2 regions of the Devosia litorisediminis genome follow, and region 1 is predicted to be linked to the other one. Evidence: predicted binding sites of a transcription regulator. Region 1 holds the regulator's gene; the other holds the start of a gene.
What was found. Region 1 encodes LexA, which represses DNA repair genes until DNA is damaged. Its sites were predicted from a motif close to TGTTCNNNNTGTGTTCNG; they were not measured.
Positions count from the first base shown of each region.

Region 2: a site for LexA is predicted at 3,065-3,082, ahead of KD146_RS15490 (helicase-related protein). Genes of this name have one in related genera too.

Region 1 is NZ_JAGXTP010000001.1:1,478,347-1,483,463, forward strand. Features, by position in the region: gene KD146_RS07110 (molybdopterin molybdotransferase MoeA) at 1-943, shown strand, start outside; gene lexA (transcriptional repressor LexA) at 1,051-1,764, shown strand; gene KD146_RS07120 (YybH family protein) at 1,764-2,138, shown strand; gene KD146_RS07125 (GyrI-like domain-containing protein) at 2,194-2,697, opposite strand; gene KD146_RS07130 (DUF2155 domain-containing protein) at 2,805-3,209, opposite strand; gene KD146_RS07135 (NADH:ubiquinone oxidoreductase subunit NDUFA12) at 3,247-3,630, opposite strand; gene KD146_RS07140 (vitamin B12-dependent ribonucleotide reductase) at 4,412-5,117, shown strand, end outside.
Region 2 is NZ_JAGXTP010000003.1:78,862-83,978, forward strand. Features, by position in the region: gene KD146_RS15475 (DUF2125 domain-containing protein) at 1-581, shown strand, start outside; gene KD146_RS15480 (prephenate/arogenate dehydrogenase family protein) at 594-1,565, opposite strand; gene hisC (histidinol-phosphate transaminase) at 1,562-2,656, opposite strand; gene KD146_RS15490 (helicase-related protein) at 3,186-5,117, shown strand, end outside.

The DNA of each region.
Region 1 (5,117 bases):
GCAAGAAGCGGTCAGGATTTTTACCGGTGCGCCGGTGCCCGAAGGGGCCGATGCCGTCATCATGCAGGAACAGGCCCTGCTCGACGGCGATCAGGTGTCGTTCAGCATCGAGCCCTTGCCGGGGCGCAATATCCGGGCCCTGGGCAATGACTTCACCACAGGCCAGACGCTGATCGAGGCTGGCGTCCGACTGACCCCGATGCAGATTGCCGTGGCCGCGGCAGCCAATACCCCGACGCTGACCGTGGCGCGACGGCCGCGTATTGCGCTGCTGGCGACGGGTGATGAACTCGCCCTGCCCGGCGCGGCGCTGGGGCCTGACCAGATCATTGCTTCCAACAGCTTCGGGCTGGCGCCCATGCTGGCCCCCTATGCCCATACCATGACCGATCACGGCATTGCCCGCGATGACCGGGAAGCCCTGCGCGACAAGCTCAGCGCCATTCTGGCCGATGCACCGGACGTGCTGATCACGACCGGCGGCGCCAGCGTTGGCGACCACGATATCGTGCAGGAAATTCTCGTTGAACTGGGCGTGACGCTGGATTTCTGGCGCATCAATATGCGCCCGGGCAAGCCGCTGATGTTCGGCACGATCGGCAAGACGCTGGTATTCGGCCTGCCGGGCAATCCGGTTTCGGCGATGGTCACGGCGATTGTTTTCATCAAACCGGCGCTGCGACACTGGCTGGGCCTGACGCCGCAGACGCCCTGGCACCTGCCACTGGCTGCCGCGACCCCAGCCAATACGGCGCGGCGGCATTTCATGCGGGCACAGTTGCAGCAGACTCCCAATGGTCCGGTGGCGCTGCCAATTTCCCAGACCGATAGTGGGCACACTTCATCCATGGCGCTGGCTGACCTGTTGATTGTGCAGCCCGAACAGGCCCCTGGACAGGCGGCGGGCACGCTGGTCGAAACCATTGTGGTCGACGCCTTCTAGGTTTCGGGCCGCCCCAGTTGCAGGAAAATCGTCGAGCATATTGCAGAACATAACTGGAACACATATAGTCGTTCTGTCTATGTTCCGATTCTCACCCCGAGGGGCCTATGCTGACGCGCAAACAACACGAGCTGTTGATGTTCATCCATGAACGGATGAAGGAAAGCGGCATTCCGCCTTCGTTCGACGAGATGAAGGATGCCCTCGATCTGGCGTCCAAGTCGGGCATTCACCGGCTGATCACCGCGCTGGAAGAGCGCGGTTTCATCCGCCGCCTGCCCAATCGGGCCCGGGCGCTGGAAGTCGTTAAGCTGCCGGATTCGATGAACCCGTCGCTTGGCGGCCGTAAGGCCCGCTTTGAACCATCGGTGATCGAAGGCAATCTTGGCAAGGTGGCGAGCCCGCCATCGCGTGTCGCCGCCGATGATGATGGCGTGCGCTCGATTTCGATCCCGGTGATGGGTCGAATTGCAGCGGGTACGCCGATCGAGGCCATTCAGAGCCATTCCCACACCATTATGGTGCCGCCCGAAATGCTGGGCAGCGGCGAGCATTACGCACTGGAAGTGCGCGGTGACTCGATGATCGATGCCGGCATTTTTGATGGCGACACGGTATTGATCAAAAAGCAGGATGCAGCCAGCACCGGCGAGATCATCGTGGCGCTGGTGGATGATGAGGAAGCGACGCTCAAGCGCTTGCGCCGCAAGGGCAATACGGTGGCACTTGAAGCCGCCAACCCGGCTTATGAGACCCGCATTTTTCCGCCTGACCGGGTCAAGGTTCAGGGCCGGCTTGTCGGGTTGCTGCGTAAATATTGATGGGGGCGGCGACGCCCGAAGCGTTGATCGCGGCCTATGGCGAGGCGATCAACACGCATCGCTTCGCGGTCGTCGCGCCCTTGATCGCCCAGGATGCCAGTTTCTGGTTCAATGATGGATCTCATCTTGGCATTGCAGCGATACGCGATGCCTTTGAAGCCACATGGGCACGGCTGGTTGACGAGCGCTACTGGCTGGAAGACCTGATCTGGATCGTAAAAGGTCAGGATATCGCGGCCTGTCGCTATCTGTTTTGCTACACGGCGGTTGTGAACGGAGATGTTCAATCTGGCGCCGGTCGCGGCACCTGCATTGTCGAGCGGCGCTTGCATGGCTGGGTCATCGTTCACGAGCATCTGAGCGCCTTGGCCTAGCGGCGCGCGGTGCGTGACTTCGGGAGTGACGGGCGATCAATGCCGGTATTGGCGTTCAGGCCGGACCGGTGGTCTTGATCCGCAATGTGGTGACCCACTTGTCAGGATCAGGTTCCTGCTCCGGGTCGGTCTCGTAGATTTCCAGACGACAGGCAAAGTGATGACCGTCGGACTGGGTTGCGCTATCCCATTCAATGCCCCGCTCCTTGGCCCAGCCGATCAGCATGGCTGTGGCATCATAGAGATCGTCATAGGGGCCGGTATGGGTGGTCCAGACGTAATGCCCCGCCGGTAGTTGCGAGAATTTTACGGTGTCGTCACCCGCTGCCGCGCGGTCCACCGGGACCCCTGCTTCCACTTCAAGCGTTCTGGCCATATCGATGCGGTTGTATTTGTAGAATGGCGCGCCGGTCGGCGTGATGCCATTGGCGGAGAGCCAGGAAAATAGCGCCGGAAAGCCCTCATTTGCGGGCTGCGCCATTTCGGCCATTGATACGGTAAAGCTGATATAGGCGTAGGTCTGGACCGGCAGGTCCTGGAAACGTGGAACAGTCAGCATAAGGCGCTCCTCCCGCAATATCATGCAGTCGCGCAGTTCTGCCCGCCTGCATCAATGCTGGTGACATTAGAATGGCGCGCGTCAGCGGGCCAGTACCATTGAGAGAATCAGTCGCGCGCGTCGGGCGGCGGTACGTCGGTGCTGGTGCGGCACTCGATCAGCCACACATCATAGACTGCGTGATCGACGGCGTTGAGCGCCGGGCTGTCGGCGAACATCCAGCCGGTAAAGATGCGCTTGGATGTGCCGGTCAGGCTGCGCTGATCGACTTCGAGAAAGGCCGATGTCCGCTGGGTCTCGGTGGCAGCGCGATTGTAGCAGGCGCGCGGGGTGATCTCGAGCGCGCCGAACAGCACGGTTTCATCGATATAGACGTCGAAGCGGGTGATGCGGCCGGTGATCTTGTCGAGCCCGGCAAAGGTCGCCACCGGATTGGCAATGGGCTGGGCCGATACGGGCGCTGCAACGCCAAAGACGCCCAGCGCCGCGAGCGGCGCCAGGGTCATCATCATGCGGGCAAGAGTTTTGAGGTGGCGCAAGGCGCCGTCCTTATTCTGGCGACCAGGCGTCGTAGTCACCGGTCACGCGGGGGCGTTCGCCCTTGTTGAGCAGGCTGCCATCGGGACGATAGGCGGCTGCCGTGCCGGTCAGGTTCTGCTGATGGGGCAGCTCCCAGCTCTTGGCGACATAGTTGGCCTTGGTTGGCACGATGTCGGTGCGATAGTGCATCCAGCCGTGCCAGCCCTGACCAATGGTCGAGGCGTCAGCGGGGCCGGCATAGGTCACATAACGCCGATCAGCCTTACGATCCTGGAAATAGCGATTGCCGAATTCGTCGCTGCCGACATAGTCGCCGAAGCGCCAGATCCACAGACGGGTGCCCCAGGTCTGACCACCCCACCAGGAGAAGATTTCGCTCAGGAACTGCTTGATACCGGATTTAGCCAATTGTCGATTCCGCCGTCGATAGCTGCGAGTGCGCCGGGTGTAACATGCGTGGTCAGATCAGCCTAGTGTTTGGCGGGTTTTTCGCGCGCTGTTTTCGCGCCCCGCTCACCCTTCTATAGGAGGGGCATCGGGGCCAGCTTTGCAGTGAGCGCCACCCTGCCCTGCACACAGCATCTGGTAGTGGGTCACAGGCAGATCACCACAAGCACTGGTAGTGGGCGCATTGTGGATTTCGCGTAATTTTTCTGCGCTTGACAGCTTTGTGACGGTTTGATTCGACGGCGTTGGTGGCATGGTTAGCCCATTGTAAACACGCGCCTGGCGGTGAATTTAGCCGTGGAATCTCGGCACTTTAGCGGGGCTTGTTCGGCTCACATATGCGCCGTTCACGTGACGCTCCAGCCTGCATAAAAGGGGGCGGCCAAGTCCGCGTTTTCCTTGCAGTTTGTCCCCACTATCCACATAATGAGCCTACTAGTGGTTGTCTGAACCACCCCTCCAACCACTAGACCTTGTGATTTCTTGCGTTGACGCATCGTTTGAATCGGCAGATGTTTTGGACAGGCCGACAACACACCATGTCGTCGGCTCAAGACCCCTGCTCAAAGCACTGGCATCAGACCGGCGCCATACAGGGGCACAGGCAAGTTTTTCGAGCCCGGCCACGGGCTCGGTTGGTGACGCGTCAAAACAGATTTGGGTGAGAAGCCGGGTTTTTCGGCTCGCGGGCATTTGTGTGCCCGTTACATTGGGGACTAAGACGACTATGCGCATTGAACGCCGGTTTACCAAAGCCAATGAAGACCGCTACGCCGGTCTCGAATTCCGCTCGGCCACGAGTGAGATTCGCAACCCGGATGGCTCGGTCGTCTTCAAGCTCGAAGATATCGCCATCCCCAAGAGCTGGAGCCAGGTTGCGGCTGACATCATTGCTCAGAAATACTTCCGCAAGGCCGGCGTCGCCAAGGCCCTCAAGAAGGTTGAAGAGAATTCCGTGCCGTCCTGGCTGTGGCGCTCCGTCCCCGACGAAGCTGCGCTCGCCAAGCTGCCGGAAGATGAGCGCTACGGTTCAGAAATGGACAGCCGCCAGGTGTTTGATCGCCTGGCTGGCACCTGGACCTATTGGGGCTGGAAAGGCGGCTATTTCGACAGTGAAGAAGATGCGCGCACCTTCTTTGACGAGCTGGCCTATATGCTGGCCAGCCAGCGCGTGGCGCCCAACAGCCCGCAATGGTTCAATACCGGTCTGCACTGGGCCTATGGCATTGATGGTCCGGGCCAGGGGCACTTCTATGTGGACCCCTTCACCCACAAGCTGGTGAGTTCCAAGAGCTCGTATGAACATCCCCAGCCCCATGCCTGCTTCATCCAGTCGGTCAATGACGATCTGGTCAATGAAAACGGCATCATGGATCTGTGGGTGCGTGAAGCGCGCCTGTTCAAATATGGTTCGGGCACCGGCACCAATTTCT
Region 2 (5,117 bases), on a different contig from region 1:
GCATTGCCCGCGCATCGGTTTCGGCCAGGGATGTGGTGTGGTCCGATACGCTGTTTGGCCAAAGCCAGATCGCGGCGACCCCATTGGTCGAGTTGCACCTGTTTGACATTCCCGAGCAGCACGACGCACAGCGCCAGACCGCTGCGCTGGCCGGTTACATGCTGGCCAATGATCTGGCCTATCCCGCCCTGACCCTGAGCGACACCAATGCCGAAGTGCAGCTCGAACTGTCCGGGCTGCCTGACGATGTGCGCAATTGGGGCGATCCCAATCTGCTGCCCAGCCTGCAGGCTGCCGATGGCCAGCTCAAGATCATCGCCGTGCGCGGCACTGACGCCGGCTCGACGCTGGATGCGGAGGGCGCGCTGGCACTCGACGCGCAGGGCCAGATCGATGGTCAGATCACCATTGCCTCGACCGGGGTGGCCGAACGTATCGGTCCGCTGCTTGAAGAACCCTGGCGCACGCTGGTACTGGGCGCCCCGGCACCTGACGGCTCCTATGCCAACCAGATCAACTTCCGGTCCGGCGGCATCTATTCGGGTCTGATACCCATCGCCGCCCTGCCCCCGCTCTACTAGGCCTCCACCTGCCTAGGCGTCGTCGCCGCCACCATGTTCGCGCACAATCGGTAGGGGCGAGGCTGGCGGCGCTTCATGCGGCCGGCCAAAGTCTGGCGCAGCCGTCTCCTGCCCCGCCGAAATGATCGAGCGGCGGATAGCGCGGGTGCGGGTGAACATGGCTTCGAGCGCCGGGCCATCGCCTGTCCGAACGGCGCGCTGCAACACACTCAAGTCCTCGGTGAACCGCCCCAGCATTTCAAGCACGGCATCGCGATTGGTCAAAAACACGTCGCGCCACATCACCGGGTCGGACGCGGCAATACGGGTGAAATCGCGGAAGCCCGAAGCCGAGAATTTGATCACTTCTGACTGCGTCGCCGCTTCGAGATCGGCCACCGTGCCTACTATATTGTAGGCCACCAGATGCGGAATATGACTGGTAATTGCCAGCACCATGTCGTGGTGAGCCGCGTCCATGGCTTCAACCTGGCTGCCCATGGCGCGCCAGAATGCTGCCAGCTTTTCGGTCTGTGCCGGATTGACATCCTCGGTCGGGGTCAGCACGCACCAGCGCCCGGTGAACAACTCGGCAAACCCGGCTGCGGGTCCCGAATGCTCGGTGCCCGCCAGCGGATGGCCTGGAATAAGGCTGACACCTTCGGGGATGTGCGGCGCCAGCGCCTTGATCACATGGCCCTTTACCGAACCGACATCAGAAACGATGGCACCCGGCTCTAGCGCAGGCGCAATCGTCTTGATCACGCTCTCATAAGCCCCCACCGGCGTGCACAGGATGACCAGATCGGCGCCGCGCACGGCTTCGGCGGCATCAAGCGTATAGATATCGCCCAGCCCCAATTCGCGTGCCTCATCCAGCGTATCCTGCTTGCGGGTGGCAATGGAGATCACCTCGACCAGCCCCTGCCGCCGCGCGGCCAGAGCAATCGAAGAACCGATCAGACCAATGCCGATCAGGGCCAGCTTGCGAAAATGAACGCTCATGAAATCTCGACCAATGCCTTGAGAATGCCGACAACGCCACGCATCGCCTGCTCTGAACCAATGGAAATGCGCAGCCCCGCCTCAATGCCATAGGACGGCCCGATCTCGCGCACAATCAGCCCACGCTCGGCCAATGTGTCGAAAGCCAGCCGGGCATGTTCGGCGTCGGGGAACAGCACCATCACGAAATTGCCCTGGCTGGGCACCACATGCATGTGGTTTGAATCCAGCTCCTGGGCGATCCAGTCACGCCACTGCGCATTGTGCGCCTGCAGACGCGCGGTGAATTCAGTGTCGCGCGTTGCTGCCGCCGCGGCCAACTGCCCTGGCAGATTGACATTGAACGGCCCGCGCACACGGTTGAGCACATCGACCAGTTCGGGCGAACCGACAAGCCAGCCGATACGGGCCGCTGCCAGTCCCATCTTCGAGAAGGTCCGAACCATGACCACATTATTGGCCTCGGCCACCAGCTTCTGGCCGACGTCGTAATCCTCGGCAGTCACATATTCCGCATAGGCATTGTCGATCACCAGCAGGATATCGGGGCGCAGGCCGGCATGCAGCCGCCGCACTTCTGCATCGCTGACATAGGTCCCTGTGGGATTGTTCGGATTGGCCAGCCAGACGATTTTCGTCTTGGCCGTGACCGCTGCCAGCAAGGCGTCGACATCGGCGGTATAATTGATTTCATCGACCAGAACGATGCGCGCACCGGCGGCCCGCGTAATGATCGGATAGACCGAAAACCCATAGCGGTTCATCACCGCCTCATCGCCTTCGCCCAGATAGCACTGGGCAATTAGATGCAGCAGATCGTCCGAGCCATTGCCGCACACAATGCGGTCCGCATCCACGCCGTGGACTTCCGAGAGTGCCGTGCGCAGGATCTTGGAGGAGCCTTCGGGATAGATCTCCAGCTGCGCTGCTGCCGACTGGAACGCCTCAATTGCCTTGGGGCTGGCGCCAAGCGGGGACTCATTGGCCGACAGCTTGACGGCATTGCTGCCCGCTGCGCCTGACTTGCCGGGAAGATAGGCCGCGATATCAAGAATACCGGGCTGCGGGACGGGGCGAATATCGTCTGACATGATGCCATTTCTGGGCTGAAAAACCGCGCGGACCATAGTCAAACTGCACCAAGATGGCAAAGCGCTTCTCGTCGCGTCCGCTCCCCTGCAGCACCACCAGGCGCCTGTCCCGGAACAGGACGTCAATCAGCTTTATGATGAAGATGGTCGCAACCAGCCCAGCAATGGCGGGCGTACAGGCAAAAACGCCGCAGAAAAATCCGGCGCAGTGCCGTTAAGCTTCTGGTCACAAACACCGCTAAGAGCCCGATCTTTACCAGCTGTAAGGGAAGTTGAAGACAATCGGGGCCGTCTTTGTGTCATTTCAGCCCAACTCGACGGCTCTTGTGTGTGCTGGCGCTGCACACCCACCACCCCTAGCCGTGAACGAAGCCGGATTATCCGATTCGCGCCGATTCGGTTCCGTTTCGTTCGCCCCTTGTTCCAAGACTTAAGACCTGCCACACAAAGGTCCTGTATGCTGTCCTTTCTTGGGACATTTGCGTGAACCACTCGCAAGTGTCGCAACGACCCCTTACATTGATGCGAAATGACCTCCGCGCCCGCCCAATCCGTCAAGGCGATCCTTGGCCCCACCAATACCGGCAAGACCTATTTTGCCATTGAACGCATGTTGGCCCATCCCACCGGGATGATTGGCCTTCCTTTGCGCTTGCTGGCGCGCGAGGTCTATCAGCGCGTTGTTGAACGGGTGGGAGAGCAATCGGTGGCGCTAATTACCGGGGAGGAACGTATCGTTCCCGCCAAGCCGCGCTATTGGGTTTGCACGGTCGAGGCCATGCCCACCGATATCCGTGTGGATTGTCTGGCGATTGACGAAATCCAGACCGCAACCGATTTTGACCGCGGTCACGTCTTTACGGACCGCATTCTGCATGCGCGCGGCATGTACGAAACCTTGCTGCTGGGCGCCGCCACCATGGCGCCAGTGATCCGCAGCCTGTTGCCCCATGCCCAGATCATTGACCGCCCCCGCTTCAGCCATTTGACCTATTCGGGCTCCAAGAAGATTTCGCGCCAGCCGGCACGCTCGGCCATTGTCGCCTTTTCGGCGCGACAGGTTTACGCCATTGCCGAACTGATCCGTCGCGAGCGTGGCGGCGCAGCAGTCGTGATGGGCGCCCTGAGCCCGCGCACCCGTAATGCTCAGGTTGAACTCTATCAAAATGGCGATGTTGATTTTCTCGTCGCCACCGACGCCATCGGGATGGGACTCAATCTCGATATCCACCACGTGGCCTTTGCCGATGACAGCAAGTTTGATGGCCATACCAGCCGCCCACTGACCGCCGCCGAGCTCGGCCAGATCGCCGGCCGCGCCGGTCGTCACGCCCGCAATGGCAGCTTTGGCGTGACCGGCGGGACCCAGGGATTCGACGAAGAAATGGTCGTGGCGCTCGAAACCCACGATTTTGCGCCCGTCAAAGTGCTGCAATGGCGCAACAATCGGCTGGATTATTCGTCGATCCCCGCCTTGCTCAACAGTCTCGAAGCGACGTCGGACACCCGCACATTGGCCCGTGTGCCCATCGCCAAGGATCAACGCGCGCTCGAATTTGTCTCACGCAATGAAGCCGGCAAACTGGCGCGTGGGCTGGACGGCGCGCGTTTGCTCTGGGAATGTTGCCAAATCCCTGATTATCAGGGCATTTCACCGGGCAATCACGGTGAAATCGTTACCCGTATTTACTCTGACTTAGTCAAGCATGGTAAGGTCAACGCAGATTGGATTGCCGAGCAGGTCCGCTTTTGCGACAATGCGAGCGGCGACATCGACACTTTGAGCAACCGGATCAAGCAGATCCGAACATGGACCTTCGTCGCGAACCGCAAAAACTGGCTTGCAGACCCTTCACATTGGCGCGAAAAGACCCGAGACATTGAAGACCGACTGAGTGATGCGCTGCACGAGCGGCTTACTCAACGCTTCGTCGATCGGCGCACCAGCGTGCTGCTTCGTCACCTGAAAGACAAACGTATGGCATCTCCCGAGATCAATGAGCGCGGCGAAGTACGGCTGGAAGGCCACCTCATCGGCACGCTCGAAGGCTTCCGTTTCACCCTGGCGCGCAATGATGGCGACGCCGACACCAAGGGTCTGCGCGCCGCCGCCGATCAAGTGGTGGCGCCCGAAATACACCACCGGGCCGAACGCCTGGCTGGCGCGCCCAATGAAGAATTTGTGCTGGCCACCGACGGTCGCCTGCGCTGGAAGGGCGACATTGTCGCCGAACTGATCGAGGGCGAGACCCTTTATCGGCCGCGCATTCTGATCCTGGCTGACGAAACCCTGACCGGTCCGGATCTGGAACGTGTGCAGGATCGTCTCGGCCTGTGGCTGCGCCACCACGTCAACACCATCCTCGAACCCGTCATGGCGCTTGAGGCTCCAGCTGATCTCGATGGCACGGCACGTGGCATCGCGTTCCAGCTGTTTGAGCATCTGGGCCTGATCCCGCGT